2 regions of the Burkholderia sp. BCC1977 genome follow, and region 2 is predicted to be linked to the other one. Evidence: riboswitches for the same ligand, from Rfam matches in the RefSeq annotation. Region 2 holds a riboswitch; the other holds the start of a gene.
What was found. Region 2 has a riboswitch for thiamine pyrophosphate ahead of thiC (phosphomethylpyrimidine synthase ThiC). Riboswitches for the same ligand answer to the same signal wherever they lie in the genome.

Region 1: linked by a shared signal. The riboswitch ahead of U5771_RS26210 (FAD-dependent oxidoreductase) and the one ahead of thiC (phosphomethylpyrimidine synthase ThiC) in region 2 are both predicted to bind thiamine pyrophosphate.

The regions. Positions count from the first base shown of each region.
Region 1 is NZ_CAJPGQ010000038.1:25,611-32,931, forward strand. It holds gene U5771_RS26185 (glutamate synthase subunit beta) at 1-232, shown strand, start outside; gene U5771_RS26190 (hypothetical protein) at 340-573, shown strand; gene U5771_RS26195 (alanine/glycine:cation symporter family protein) at 654-2,156, shown strand; gene thpR (RNA 2',3'-cyclic phosphodiesterase) at 2,153-2,701, shown strand; gene U5771_RS26205 (ABC transporter ATP-binding protein/permease) at 2,764-4,533, opposite strand; TPP riboswitch at 4,803-4,926, shown strand; gene U5771_RS26210 (FAD-dependent oxidoreductase) at 5,161-6,297, shown strand; gene thiS (sulfur carrier protein ThiS) at 6,330-6,527, shown strand; gene U5771_RS26220 (thiazole synthase) at 6,566-7,321, shown strand, end outside.
Region 2 is NZ_CAJPGQ010000021.1:40,991-48,311, forward strand. It holds gene U5771_RS18580 (EAL domain-containing protein) at 1-1,157, opposite strand, end outside; gene U5771_RS18585 (DMT family transporter) at 1,626-2,552, opposite strand; gene U5771_RS18590 (hypothetical protein) at 2,734-2,988, opposite strand; gene U5771_RS18595 (glycine zipper 2TM domain-containing protein) at 3,207-3,422, opposite strand; gene thiC (phosphomethylpyrimidine synthase ThiC) at 3,675-5,606, opposite strand; TPP riboswitch at 5,731-5,847, opposite strand; gene U5771_RS18605 (pentapeptide MXKDX repeat protein) at 6,129-6,407, shown strand; gene U5771_RS18610 (cytochrome b/b6 domain-containing protein) at 6,521-7,153, shown strand; gene U5771_RS18615 (molybdopterin-dependent oxidoreductase) at 7,183-7,321, shown strand, end outside.

The sequences.
Region 1 (7,321 bases), on a different contig from region 2:
GCAGCCGGCAGCCACCGTGCTCGAGGCGTTCGGCGTCGCGAAGGATGCGCGCGGCAATGCGCGTGCGGCGACCGAAGGCGATCGCTCGTACTACACGTCGGTCGACAAGGTGTTCGCGGCCGGCGACATGCGCCGCGGCCAGTCGCTCGTCGTCTGGGCGATCCGCGAAGGCCGCCAGTGCGCGCGCTCGGTCGACGCGTACCTGATGGGGCATTCGGAACTGCCGCGCTGAGCTGAAGCGCGCGAGCGGGTTTCGATGAAAACCGGGCGTCCGAAAGGGCGCCCGGTTTTTTTATGGGGCCTCGATAACACGAGTAGCCGTTCAACTGATTTGCGTGGATGTCTGAGTTCGCGAATCGCCAGCCGCAGTATTTTGCTTTGGATCGCGACGCGGCGCTGAGTCAGGCACTCCCCGTGAAGCGGGGATTGGCGGAGGACGCAAATCCCGGGCATCCATTCCTCGCCTTCACCCCGCTGCGCATCCCGCATTTTCCCGAAGCGTCGCCTAACCTGATCACATCGGCCATTGATATTCCGCGATCTTGTTTCCTTTCGTTTTGTAATAATCCTTGAAAACTGTCATATCATGTCGCCCCTCCGGCCGCGTTCGCGCGGCTGCCGCATATGACTAACCCCATTTACAAGGACTCTGGATGGAAGCATTCGTGCATGGGCTGATCGACGCCGTCAACGGCGTGCTGTGGAACTACGTGCTGATCGCGCTGCTGCTTGGCGCCGGCGCGTGGTTCACGTTGCGGTTCCGGATGATCCAGCTGAAGGCGCTGTTCCTCAGCATGAAACTGGTCGGCAGCAAGGGCGAGCCGGGCAGCATCTCGTCGTTCCAGGCGTTCGCGACCGGGCTCGCGAGCCGCGTGGGCACCGGCAACATCGCCGGCGTCGCGGTCGCGCTGACGGTCGGCGGGCCGGGCGCGATCTTCTGGATGTGGATGACGGCGCTCGTCGGGATGTCGTCGGCGTTCGTCGAGGCGACGCTCGCGCAGATCTTCAAGGTGTCGCATCCGGACGGCAGCTATCGCGGCGGCCCCGCGTACTACATCCAGACGGGCCTGCGCTCGCGCGGCTTCGGCGTGCTGTTCTCGCTGTCGCTGATCCTCGCGTTCGGCTTCGTGTTCAACGCGGTGCAGGCCAATGCGATCGCCGACGCGTTCCATACGTCGTTCGGCTGGCGCCGCGAGACGGTCGGCCTCGGCCTCGTGCTGCTCACCGCACCGCTCATCTTCGGCGGGATTCGCCGCATCGCGTCGGTCGCGCAGGTGATCGTGCCGGTGATGGCGATCGGCTACCTCGCGCTGGCGGTCTACGCGGTCGCGACGCACGTCGCGCTGGTGCCGGGCGTGATCGCGCTGATCGTGAAGAGCGCGTTCGGGCTCGAACAGGCGGCGGGCGGCCTGACCGGCTATGCGGTCGGCCAGGCGGTCGCGATGGGCGTGAAGCGCGGGCTGTTCTCGAACGAGGCCGGCATGGGCAGCGCGCCGAACGCGGCCGCGACCGCGAGCGTGCGGCATCCGGTGGTGCAGGGGCTGATCCAGATGCTCGGCGTGTTCGTCGACACGATCGTGATCTGCAGCGCGACCGCGTTCGTGATCCTGCTGTCGGGCCAGTATGAACTCGGCACCGGCATGGAAGGCGCGGCGCTCACGCAGCGCGCGATCGCGAGCCACGTCGGCGACTGGGGCGGCATCTACATGGCCGTCGCGATCTTCTTCTTCGCATACTCGTCGGTGATCGGCAATTACGCCTACGCGGAAGGCAACGTCGACTTCATCACGAAGCGGCGCGGCGTGCTGCCGCTGTTTCGCATCGCGGTGCTCGGGATGGTGATGTTCGGCAGCGTCGGCCAACTGCCGCTCGTGTGGGCGATGGCCGATACGAGCATGGGGTTGATGGCGATCATCAACCTCGTCGCGATCCTCGCGCTCGGCAAGTATGCGCATGCCGCGTGGCGCGACTATCGCCGCCAGCGCGCGCAGGGGATTGCCGATCCGGTGTTCACGCGCAACACGATTCCCGCGCTCGCACACGTGCTGCCGGCCGACGTGTGGGGCGAGCACGGTCCGCTGCCGCAGCGTCCGGCATCGGCCGCAGCGGTGGCAGATGCGGTGGCCGAAGTGCGCGTGACGGTGCGCGAGTCATGAACGGCGACCGGCTCCGTGCGTTCGTCGCGCTGATGCCCGATACGGCATCGCGCGACGCGCTGCACGCGTTGCCGGTCACCCGCGGCGCGCGGCGCACGCAGCCCGCGCAACTGCACGTGACGCTCGCGTTCATCGGCGCGATCGAGCGCGCGCGTTGCGACGCGCTGGCCGCGCGCCTGCCGGCGCTCGCGGCCGCGCATGCGCTGCCGTTGCAGCCGGTCGAGCGGATTGCGTGGTGGCCGAGCCTGCCGCGCGCGCGGCTGATCGTCGCGGAACTCGCGCCCGATCCCGCCTGCGCGGCGTTGAATGCCGGCTTGTCCGCGCTGCTGCGCGAACTGGGCGTGCCGGCCGACCGCCGGCCGTTCCGGCCGCACGTCACGCTCGCGCGGCTGCCGCGCGACGCGGACGGGCAGCCTGCGCACGGCGGCGCGACCGGGCGACCGGTCGCGCTGCGTTTCGTCGCGCTGACGCTGTTTGAAAGCCGGGTGTCGCACGACGGCGTGTCGCATGTGCCGATCGTGTCGGTGCCGGTCGGGCCGGCGTAGCGGGAAGGCGGGGAGGACGAAGAAGAGAAGGCCGACGCGGCATGCGCCGGCCTTTTTTGCGGTTACGCGGCGACCTTGTCGCTGTCGTTCACGCGCTCGACATGGATCGTGCCGACGTGGAACGCGGCCAGCGACTCGCGGTGCGCGATGCTGACGATCGCAGCCTTCGGCAGCCGTTCGGCGAACAGGTGATAAAGCCGCGCTTCGTTGTCCGCGTCGAGCGCGCTCGTCGCCTCGTCGAGGAACAGGAAGTCCGGCTTGTGCAGCAGCACGCGCGCGCCGGCGAGACGCTGCTGTTCGCCCGGCGACAGCACGCGCGTCCAGTGGCCGGTCTCGCCGAGGCGCTCGACGTAGTCTTCGAGGCGGCACGCGCGCAGCGCGTCGCGGCATGCGTCGTCGGTGAACGCGTCGGGCGCGGCCGGATAGGTGAGCGCGGCCTTGAGCGTGCCGATCGGCAAGTAGCTGGTTTGCGGCACGAACATCATCCGCGCGCCGACCGGCGCGTCGATCGCGCCGTCGCCGAACGGCCACAGGCCCGCGAGCGCGCGCATGAACGTGCTCTTGCCCGAACCCGACTTGCCGATCACGAGCCAGCGCGAGCCGGGTTCGATCGTCACGTTGCCGATGTCCGCGAGCGTGTTGCCGTTCGGCAGCGCGAGCTTCAGCGACGACGTCGACAGCTTGGCGGCATCGACGTAGTGCAGGTTGATGCCGCCGTGCTCGGTCGCGGGCGACAGGCTTTCCTTCAGGTGCGACGTGCCCATCACGCGCTTGAATTCACGCAGACGGTTGACGGTCGCGCGCCATTCGACGAGGGTCGAGTAACTGTTGATGAACCACGAGAACGAATCGCTGACGGTGCCGAACGCGGACGAGATCTGCATCAACACGCCGAACGAGAATGCGCCCGCGAAATAGCGCGGCGCCGCGACGACGAGCGGGAAGATGATCGCGATCTGTCCGTAGAAGCTCAGCACGAACGTGAGGCGCTTCGTGTACTTCATCACGCGCCACCAGTTGTCGCGAATGCGCATGAACAGGCTCTGCGCGTTGCCGGTCTCGGTTTTCTCGCCGTCGTAGAACGCGATCTGCTCGGCGTTCTCGCGCACGCGGATCAGCCCGAAGCGGAAGTCGGCCTCGACGCGCTGCTGCTGGTAGTTGATCGACACGAGCGGGTGGCCGACCTTCTGGATGATCAGCGAGCCGACCACCGCGTACAGCGCCGCCGCCCAGACCATGTAGCCGGGGATCGTGATCGGCGTCGCGCCGAGCGAGACCGTCAGCGCGCCGGCGAGCGACCACAGGATCGTGATGAACGACACGAGCGTGACGACCGTCGACAGCAGGTCGAGCGACAGCGCGAGCGTCGTCGTCGCGAACGACTGGAGGTCGTCGGTGATCCGCTGGTCGGGGTTGTCGGCGAGGCGGTCGCGTTCGATCCGGTAGAACGCGCGATCGCCGAGCCACTGGTCGAGAAACCGGTCGGTGAGCCACTGGCGCCAGCGGAACCCGAGCATCTGGCGCAGGTAGCGGCCGTACACCGCGAGGATGATGAAGCCGAACGCGAGCGCGGAGAATTGCATCAGCAGGTTCGGGAAGTCGTGGACGTCCTTCGACTGCAGCGCGTTGTAGAACTGCGCGTTCCACTTGTTCAGCTTGACGTTGATCCAGACCACGCAGAGGTTGATCGCGATGATCGTGACCAGCAGCCCCCACGCGATTTTCCATTCGGACGACACCCAGTAGGGCTTGATGAGGCTCCATGCGGATACCGGGCGCTCGTCCTGCGGCGCGTCGGAGGCGGAGCGGACGGGATCGATCGATTGGGTCATGTGCTTCCTGATGAGTAGCCGGCGCGCGGGCCGGGCGAAGCCGGCCGCGCGCCGCGATACGGCATGCCGGGACGAGGTGCCGACTGACGGCGGGCGTCCGGATGGTGGCCCGCGCGTCTTAAACGGCACTTAAGGCCGGCGGTGACGCGGCAACCGGCCGCTTGCGCGGCCGGCCTGCGGGCATTGTGCCAGAGCGGCGCGACGCGACGGCGAATTTGCCGCAAGGGGGACAGTTTGCGGCGCTTTCCGCTTTTATGGTCTAATGGCCGACGACGAAACAGGGGTGCTTCGAGCGCGGCCGACGGACAGTTCCGGGCGACGCGGCGAGGCTGAGAAAGACCCTTCGCACCCGATCCGGGTAATACCGGCGAGGGAAGTTTCTGATCCCGCCGGGCCGCGCTGGCTGCCATCCCACATGGTCAGCGCCCGAGTCCCGCCCGGCCGGCCTTTGCTGCCGGTTTCGTCCTTTTGGGTACGCGCGTTGCGCGTTACGGAAGGAATGATGACCGCTCAATCTTCAGTCTTTTGCGCTGTTCCCGATCCGCTGTCGCGTGCGTCCGCACGGGACGGTGCGCGTGCATCGACGTCCGTCGAACGTGCCCGCGCGGTTCGCGGGGAGGGCGCGCGATGAACCTCCACGCTTCCCGGCCGGATTTCGCGGTAATCGGCGGCGGCCTCGTCGGCCGCCTGATCGCCTGGCGGCTCGCGGGCGACGGGCATCGCGTCGCGCTGTACGAGCGCGGCGGCCCGGACGGCGAGCAGTCGGCCGCGTGGGTCGCGGCCGCGATGCTCGCGCCGCTCGCCGAGGCGGCGAGTGCCGAGCTGCTGATCACCGAGCTCGGCGCCGCATCGCTCGCGCGCTGGCCGCAATGGCTCGCGGAACTGCCCGAACCGGTGTTCTTCCAGCATCACGGCACGCTCGTCGTCTGGCATCACGCGGATCGCGCGGAGGCGCCGCTGTTCGAGCGGCGCGTGCGCGCGAACGCGCCGGCCGAGCTGTTCGACGGCGGCTTCGTCGCGCTGGCCGGCGCGCAGGTCGACGCGGCCGAGCCCGCGCTCGCGGGGCGCTTCGCGCGCGGCCTGATGCTGCCGCGCGAAGGACAGCTCGACAACCGGCAGGCGCTGCGCGCACTCGCGGCGGGCCTCGCGCAACGCGGCGTCGAGCTGCACTGGCACGCGACGATCGACGACGCGAACCGGCCCGACGCCCATTTCACGATCGATTGCCGCGGGCTCGGCGCGAAATCCGCGCTGCCCGCGCTGCGCGGCATCCGCGGCGAAGTCGCGCGCGTGCGTGCGCCCGGCATCGGGCTCACGCGGCCCGTGCGGCTGCTGCATCCGCGCTACCCGCTGTACATCGCGCCGAAACAGGACGACCTGTACGTGATCGGCGCGACCGAGGTGGAGGGCGAGGACCTGTCGCCCGTCAGCGTGCGCTCGGCGCTCGAACTGCTGAGCGCGGCGTTTTCCGTGCACCCGGCGTTCGGCGAGGCGCGCATCCTCGAACTGAATGCGCAATGTCGCCCGACGCTGCCCGATCACCGCCCGGCGGTGATCTGGGATGGCGCGACGACGCTTGCCGTCAACGGCCTGTACCGGCACGGCTTCATGATCGCGCCGGAAGTCGCGCAGGCGGCGGTCGCGTTCGCGCAAGCGGCGCTCGGCGGCACGTTCGCCGATGCCGACGCGTTCGCCGCGTGGCGCGATGCCGCGCGCTGGCCGACGCTCCTTCATCACCGCGACGACGCGCGCCAGCCGGCCTGACGCGCGCCGCCGACCGAATTCGATCAAGCCTCATGGATATCCAGATCAACCAACAGACGCTGACGCTGCCCGACGGCGCGACGGTGGCCGACGCGCTTGCCGCGTACGGCGCGCGTCCGCCGTACGCGGTCGCGCTGAACGGCAATTTCGTCGCGCGCACGCAGCATGCGGCGCGTGCGCTCGCGACGGGCGACAAGCTCGACGTGGTGCACCCCGTCGCGGGCGGCTGAGCGCCGCCGGTTCGCCCCCGCTCTTCCAGGAAAACGACATGACGTCCCTCACTTCCGCCGACGCGCTGACGCTGTACGGCGAAACCTTCGCAAGCCGCGTGCTGCTCGGCACGTCGCGCTATCCGTCGCTGCAGTCGCTGTCCGATTCGATCGCCGCGTCGCGCCCCGGAATGGTGACGGTCGCGCTGCGCCGCCAGATGACCGGCGGTACCGCCGAGGCCGGCTTCTTCGACCTGCTCAAGCGTCACGCGGTGCCGCTGCTGCCGAACACGGCCGGCTGCCAGACCGTCGCCGAGGCGGTGACGACCGCGCACATGGCGCGCGAGGTCTTCGGCACCGACTGGATCAAGCTCGAGCTGATCGGCGACGACTACACGCTGCAGCCCGACCCGGTCGGGCTGATCGACGCGGCCGCGCAACTGGTCAAGGACGGCTTCAAGGTGCTGCCGTACTGCACCGAGGATCTCGTGATCGGCCGGCGCCTGCTCGACGCCGGTTGCGAGGCGCTGATGCCTTGGGGCGCGCCGATCGGCACCGGCAAGGGCGTCGTGAACCCGTACGGGCTGCGCGTGCTGCGCGAGCGGCTGCCGGACGTGCCGCTGATCGTCGACGCGGGGCTGGGCGTGCCGTCGCACGCATGCCAGGTGATGGAATGGGGCTTCGACGGCGTGCTGCTGAACACGGCCGTGTCGCAGGCCACGCACCCGGAGATCATGGCGCGCGCGTTCGCGCAGGGCGTCGAGGCCGGCCGTGCGGCCTACCTCGCCGGGCCGATGGATGCGCGCGAGACCGCG
Region 2 (7,321 bases):
GGGCCCATCAGCGCGACGCGCCCCGGTGCCGCGATCGCGCGCTGGAAGTACGGGCGCCGCGACCAGTTGCTATGCGTTTCCGGGAACAGCGGCGCGAGCCGCGTGGCGCTCGCCTGGCCGTCCTCGGGGCGCGCGCCGATCGACGGCAGGAACTGTTCGCCGATCTCGTCCGTGACGAACACGCGGCGCGCGGCCGGTACCGTGAAGACGCGCTGCGCGGCGTCCTGCAGGTTGCCGCTCGCGGAAAACGCGGCCGCGCCGGCGAGCACGAGCCGCTCGATCGCATCGAAGCCCGGCTGCTCGGCGATCGCCGGCGTATGCCGGTGGGCGATGAAGCGTCGCCACGCGGCGTCGAGCATCGCGGGCGCCGCGGCGCTCGCGTGCGCGATCGATGCATCGGGTTGGCCGAACTGGAAGCCCTGGACGAAATCGATATCGGCCTCCATCAGCGCCTGCAGCGCGTCGTCGCTTTCGACACCCTCGGCGAGCACCATCGCGCCGGCCTGGTGGAGCATCGATACCAGGTGGTGCATGATCCGGCGATCCTCGGCCGACCAGGTCGCGCGCTCGACGAGCGATCGATCGAGCTTGACGATATCGGGCCGTGCACGCCACACGCGGTCGAAATTCGAGAACCCGGTGCCGAAATCGTCGATCGCGATCAGGAAGTCGCGATGCTGGATCATGTCGATCGTGCGGGCGAGCGCGGCTTCGTCGCGCGACGGCTGTTCGACGACTTCCAGCACGATGCGGTTTGGCGGCAGCGCGAAATGACGGCACAGCGCCTCGACGAACTCGCGCTGCACGAGGCCGGAATCGAGCACGCGCGGCGTCACGTTCAGGAACAGCCAGCCGTCGCCGATGCCTTGCGTGACGAAGTTGGCCGTATGCAGGCAGCGGGCGAGCCGGTCGAGCAGCAACGCATCGGCAGCGGCGCGCGTCTTGTCGAACAGCGCGACCGGCGAAACCAGCGTGCCGTTCTCTTCCACGACGCGCAGCAGCGCTTCATAGCCGACCACGCGCTTGTGCGTGATCGACAGCACGGGTTGAAACACGCTGCGCAGCGTCGTGTCGCGATACGTGGCGATCCAGCCGCTGGGCGTCGGCGTGAGGCGTTCGAGCAGGGAATCGAGCGAGAGGTCGCGGGAGGGCTTCATGTCAACGGTGCCCTGGGGCGATCGGGGGGGCGGTATCGTGCGCGCCACGCAGAAGCCGTCGCACGCACAAGTGGACGCGAACGAACGTGGCGCATCGTAACCGCCTTCTGCGGATGAGTGCTACGAGTGTAACGGGAATGGCGTGGCGCGCGTATCAGGGTAACTCCAGACGCAAACGCTACACCGACGTCCGGACGGGGCTGTCCGCCCGGACGCGCGCGACACGCAAGGGCGCCGGTCGTGCATGCGGCGACAGCGCCGCGTGTGCCGCGTGCATTGCGTGCGAACAATGCGGGAGAGCAGGAAAACGGGGGAAAGCCGGGCGGCTGCGCTATCGCGCGGGGCCATCGGCATCAGGTGAAAAACGGCATGCGCCGTCGCGCACCGGTCGATGGGCGACGCGCGCGGATCGGCGGCCGGCGCGTCGCGGGCAACCCGCATGGGCGGGGTGCCGGCGGTGCCCGCCGCTCAGGCCGCTTCGCCGCCGCGCGGGCGAAGCCCGGGAATCCGCTTGATCACGCCGGTCGCAAGCGCGGTGCCGACGAGCACGATCGCGCAGCCTTCGATCATCACGACCGACACATGTTCGCCGAGGAACAGCGCGCCCCACAGCAGGCCGAACACCGGAATCACGAACGTCACGGTAATCGCGCGGGCCGGGCCGACATGCGCGATCAGGTAGAAGAAGATGAAATACGCGATGCCCGTGCAGGCGATGCCGAGCGCGAGCACGGCGCCCCACGCATGCGAGCTGATGGCTGCGGCCGGCCAGGTCGCGATCGCGAACGGCAGCAGCAGCACGGTCGAGCCGATCATGCTGCCGGTCGCGTTGACGAGCGGATCGACGCCGCTGAGCTTGCGCTTCGTATAGTTGGCCGCGATGCCGTACAGCAGCGTCGCGCCGAGCGCGGCGACGGCGGCCAGCGCGGTCGCGCTGGCGCCGGTGCTGCCGTGTGCGTTGGCGATCTGATCCCATACGAGCGTGAGCACGCCGGCAAAGCCGATCACGAGGCCGAGCGCGCGCGGCAGCGACAGCTTGTCCTTCAGCCACAGGTAGGCGACCAGCGCACCCCACAGCGGCGTCGTCGCGTTGATCACCGACGTCACGCCGGCCGACAGCGTCAGTTCGGCAAAGGCGAACAGGCAGAACGGTGCGCCCGAGTTCAGTACGCCGACGACGAACAATGGCCACGCGTGCTGGCGCAGCCGCGCACGGAGGTCGGCCGGCTTGAAGCGCGTGAGCGCGAGGCCTGTCAGGAACAGTGCGCCGATACCGACTCGCAGCGCCATCAGCGGTGCGACGCCGAAGTCGGCGACGCCGATCCGGATGAACAGGAACGACGCGCCCCACAGGGCGGCGAGGACGGTCAGCAGAAGGGCGTTCTTGGGCGACATCGGGCGTGGCGGGCGAGGGGACGGGATGTGATGAATCTTACACCCCGTTTCCGCGCCGTCGTTTCACGATCGGATGAAACGGCAAGAAACGGAAAGACGCGCAAGAAACGGAAAGAAGCGGCAAGAAACGGGAAATCCGTTCGCCGCGGGGGCGAACCGGCCGGGCGGCCGGTGCTTCCGTTCAGTGATGGTGCCAGCCGCCGCGTCCGCGTCCGCCGAAGCCGAAGTTCAGCGACAGCGCGGGGCCCCAGTAACCTCCCCATGCCGGGGCATAGGCGGGGGCCGGATAGTAGTACGCGGGGCCGGGGTCGACATACACGGGCGCGGGCTGCACCGGCGCCGCCGCGTAATAGCCGGACGGATAGTAGCCGTAAGGGTAGTAACAGCCGGCGAGTGTCGCGCACGCGAGCGCCGCGGCGACGAGGGTCCTGTTCATGATGATTCTCCGGCGGCGCCGGCAATCGGCAGATGCTTAAGCTTAGGCCGCGCGGCGATGACAAGGTGCGCAAAACGGTAACGGATCATTTCCGCAGATGGATCCGGCACGCCCGGCGAACGCCGCCGCCGGATGCGAAAACGGCGCTTCCGCACCGCGGAAACGCCGTCTGGTCGAAACGTGCCGCGCGTCGCGCGGCAGGCGGGCACCGGGCCGGCTTACTTGCCGACCTGGTTGCCGATGATGCCGCCGGCTGCCGCGCCGCCCAGCGTCGACAGCGCGTTGCCGCCGATCGCCGCGCCGGCGACGCCGCCGACACCCGCACCGATTGCCGTATCGCGCTGGCGTCGAGTCATCGAATCGCAGGCCGAGAGGCTGGCCACCGTCGCGACGAGCAGCGCGCATACCCCAAAACGCCGAATCGAAGCATTCATGATCGTTGTCCTTGTGGTAGTGAACGGAGGTCGCACGGCCGCATGGCGGCCGTGCATGAACCCAATCTACCTGCCGTCCTGCGGGGCTGCTGTAAGGACTTGTTAAGGCTCGGACGGTTTCGTAATCAATTGTTTCCCTTGCGCCGGCAGGCACAAGGCATGCGCGGGCACGCAAAAAAGCCCGCTCGAAAGCGGGCCTGGTGCGGTGCGCCACGATGCGGTCCGTGCGGACCGCCGCGTTCGCTTGGCGACTTACTGACGGTGATAGATCTCGGCGCCGGTCTTCACGAACTCGACCGCCTTGACTTCCATCCCCTTCTTCAGCGCTTCGCTTTCCGACACGCCCTGCTGCGCCGCGAACTCGCGCACGTCCTGCGTGATCTTCATCGAGCAGAAGTGCGGGCCGCACATCGAGCAGAAGTGCGCGACCTTCGCCGAATCCTTCGGCAGCGTCTCGTCGTGGAATTCGCGTGCCTTGTCCGGATCGAGGCCGATGTTGAACTGGTCTTCCCAGCGGAACTCGAAACGTGCCTTCGACAGTGCGTTGTCGCGCACCTGCGCGCCGGGGTGGCCCTTGGCGAGGTCGGCCGCGTGCGCGGCGAGCTTGTACGTGATGATCCCTTCCTTCACGTCGTCCTTGTTCGGCAGCCCGAGGTGTTCCTTCGGCGTCACGTAGCACAGCATCGCGGTGCCGAACCAGCCGATCATCGCGGCGCCGATGCCGGACGTGATGTGGTCGTAGCCCGGTGCGATGTCGGTGGTCAGCGGCCCGAGCGTGTAGAACGGCGCTTCCTTGCACCAGTCGAGCTGGAGATCCATGTTCTCCTTGATCAACTGCATCGGCACGTGGCCGGGGCCTTCGATCATCACCTGCACGTCGTGCTTCCACGCGATCTGCGTGAGCTCGCCGAGCGTCTTCAGCTCGCCGAGCTGCGCTTCGTCGTTCGCGTCGTAGATCGAGCCGGGACGCAGGCCGTCGCCGAGCGAGAAGCTCACGTCGTACGCCTTCATGATCTCGCAGATCTCTTCGAAGTGTTCGTACAGGAAGCTTTCCTTGTGATGCGCGAGGCACCACTTCGCCATGATCGAGCCGCCGCGCGACACGATGCCCGTCATCCGGTTCGCGGTGAGCGGCACGTACTGCAGGCGTACGCCCGCGTGGATCGTGAAGTAGTCGACGCCTTGCTCGGCCTGTTCGATCAGCGTGTCGCGGAAGATTTCCCAGGTCAGGTCCTCGGCCTTGCCGTTGACCTTTTCGAGCGCCTGGTAGATCGGCACCGTGCCGATCGGCACCGGGCTGTTGCGGATGATCCACTCGCGCGTTTCATGGATGTGCTTGCCGGTCGACAGGTCCATCACCGTGTCGCCGCCCCAGCGGATCGCCCACGTCATCTTGTCGACTTCCTCGCCGATCGACGACGTGACGGCCGAGTTGCCGATGTTCGCGTTGATCTTCACGAGGAAGTTGCGGCCGATGATCATCGGCTCGGATTCCGGGTGGTTGATGTTCGCGGGGATGATCGCGCGGCCGCGCGCGATTTCGTCGCGCACGAACTCGGGGGTGATCTCGGCGAGCGCGTTCGCGCCGAAGGCCGCGGCGCCGAACGCCTGGCCCGGGTGCTGGCGGCCCATCATCGCGGCGAGCTTCGCGCCGTTCGGGCCGCTCGACTTCAGGCTCTCGATGTACTCGGCGCGGCGCTGGTTCTCGCGGATCGCGATGTATTCCATCTCCGGCGTGATGATGCCCTGGCGCGCGTAGTGCATCTGCGTGACGTTCTTGCCGGACTGTGCGCGGCGCGGGTTGCGGTGCAGGCCCGGGAACCGCAGGTCGGCGGTGGCCGGGTCGGCCGCGCGCTCGAGGCCGTACCGGCTCGACAGGCCGTCGAGCACTTCGGTGTCGCCGCGCGCTTCGATCCAGCGCTGGCGCAGCGCGGGCAGGCCCGCGCGGATGTCGATCTTCGCGTCCGGATCGGTGTAGGGGCCCGACGTGTCGTACACGTAGATCGGCGGATTCTTTTCGCCGCCGAAGCCGGTCGGGGTGTCGGCCTGCGTGATTTCACGCATCGGCACCCGGATGTCGGGCTGCGAGCCGGTTACATAAACCTTTCGCGAATTGGGCAGCGGCGCGACGGCGGCGGCATCGACGTGGGCGTCGGCAGACAGAAACTTCGGATTGGCGTTCATGCAATCTCCTGTGTGAGCGCCGGACAGGCGCTGCGGCGCTTGCCCGGAGCCCTTGACGAATGTGGGGCTCGAGCTAAGCAGGAGACGAGGCTTGGTGAGGCGGCGGATTTCGTCAGAAGGATGGCGGCGAAATCCGTACGCTTCCCTGCGCTGGCATTATCCAGATCAGGTTCAAAGGGTATTTCTCACCCGCAATGCCGGTTGTTTGACCGAGCGCATTGCAGGACCCCCGCGTTAGCAGCGCACACGATACACTGGCTTGGCGGCGGTTTCAACCGGGAGAGGATCGGCTGCCCCGGTGCGGCCGCAGCATGGCGGGCGGTACGATGGCCCGTCGAAATGGCAGCGCGCGTCGCCGCCGCACGGCCCCATGGCTCGGCCGACAGCGGCGAGGCGGGGCAAACGCGGTGCAACATGGCGCGCCTTCGCGCGACCTCAAAAAAATAATTCCGCAGCGGCTGTCATTTCCCGCGACGTCGTCCGTCTATTCGGCTCCTTAAAACCATGTTTTGGAGAGATGTCATGAAAAACGTACTGATCGCCGCCTGCGTCGCTGCTTTCGCCACGCTCGCAACGGGTGCGTATGCGCAGAACGATGCGATGTCGCAAAACGGTTCGTCGATGTCGAAGGACGCGATGGGCCACGACGCGATGGCGAAGGATGCAATGGGCCACGATGCGATGGCGAAGGATGGCGCGATGAAGAAGGGCGCCATGAAGAAGCATGCGATGAAGAAGGACGCGATGTCGCACGACGAGATGGGCAAGCCGTCGGGCGACAAGATGGCGCCGTCGAACTGACGGAGCCGGGCAGGGCGCGCGGCCGGCGCGTGTGCTGGACGACGGCCGCCCGCCCGCGTCTCGTTTTGTCTCATCTCGTCTCGTCTCGTCGACGCGTTCCGGGAGTCTTCATCATGCAAACCGTTCCCGCCACCGGGCGCGCGGCCGCCACGCCGCCCGCGCGCCCGATCCATCCGCTGTGGGTGCGCATGAGCCACTGGCTCAACGCGCTCGCGGCCATCCTGATGGTGCTGTCCGGCTGGCGCATCTACGATGCGTCGCCGATCTATCCGCCGTTCGTGTTTCCGCACGGCATCACGCTCGGCGGCTGGCTCGGCGGCGCGCTGCAATGGCATTTCGCGGCGATGTGGCTGCTCGTCGGCAACGGGCTGTTCTACCTGACGATGTCGATCGCGACCGGGCGCCTCGCGCGCAAGATGCTGCCCGTCACGCCGGCGTCCGTGTGGCGCGACGTGCGCGCCGCGTTGCGCGGCCGGCTCGCGCACGACGATTTGAGCGTCTACAACGCGGTGCAACGTGCCGCGTACCTGGTCGCGATCGTCGATCTGATCGTGCTGGTGCTGTCCGGGCTCACGATCTGGAAGTCGGTGCAGTTTCCGCTGCTGCGCGAACTGTTCGGCGGTTACGACAACGCGCGCGTCGTGCATTTCTGGGCGATGTCGCTGCTCGTCGCGTTCTTCTTCATGCATGTCGCGATGGCGCTGCTGGTGCCGCGCTCGCTGCTCGCGATGCTGCGCGGGCGCTGACCGGTCAACTCCGGGTGAAGGAAATCATCATGTCGGAATCCGAATACAAGCGCGACGTTTCGCGCTGGACGCTCGATCGCAAGTCGCTCGAGCTCGACGTGCGCCGCGAGTTGGAGATGCCGTCGCGGCGGCTGTTCAACCGGCGCATCCTGACGCTCGGCGGGCTGA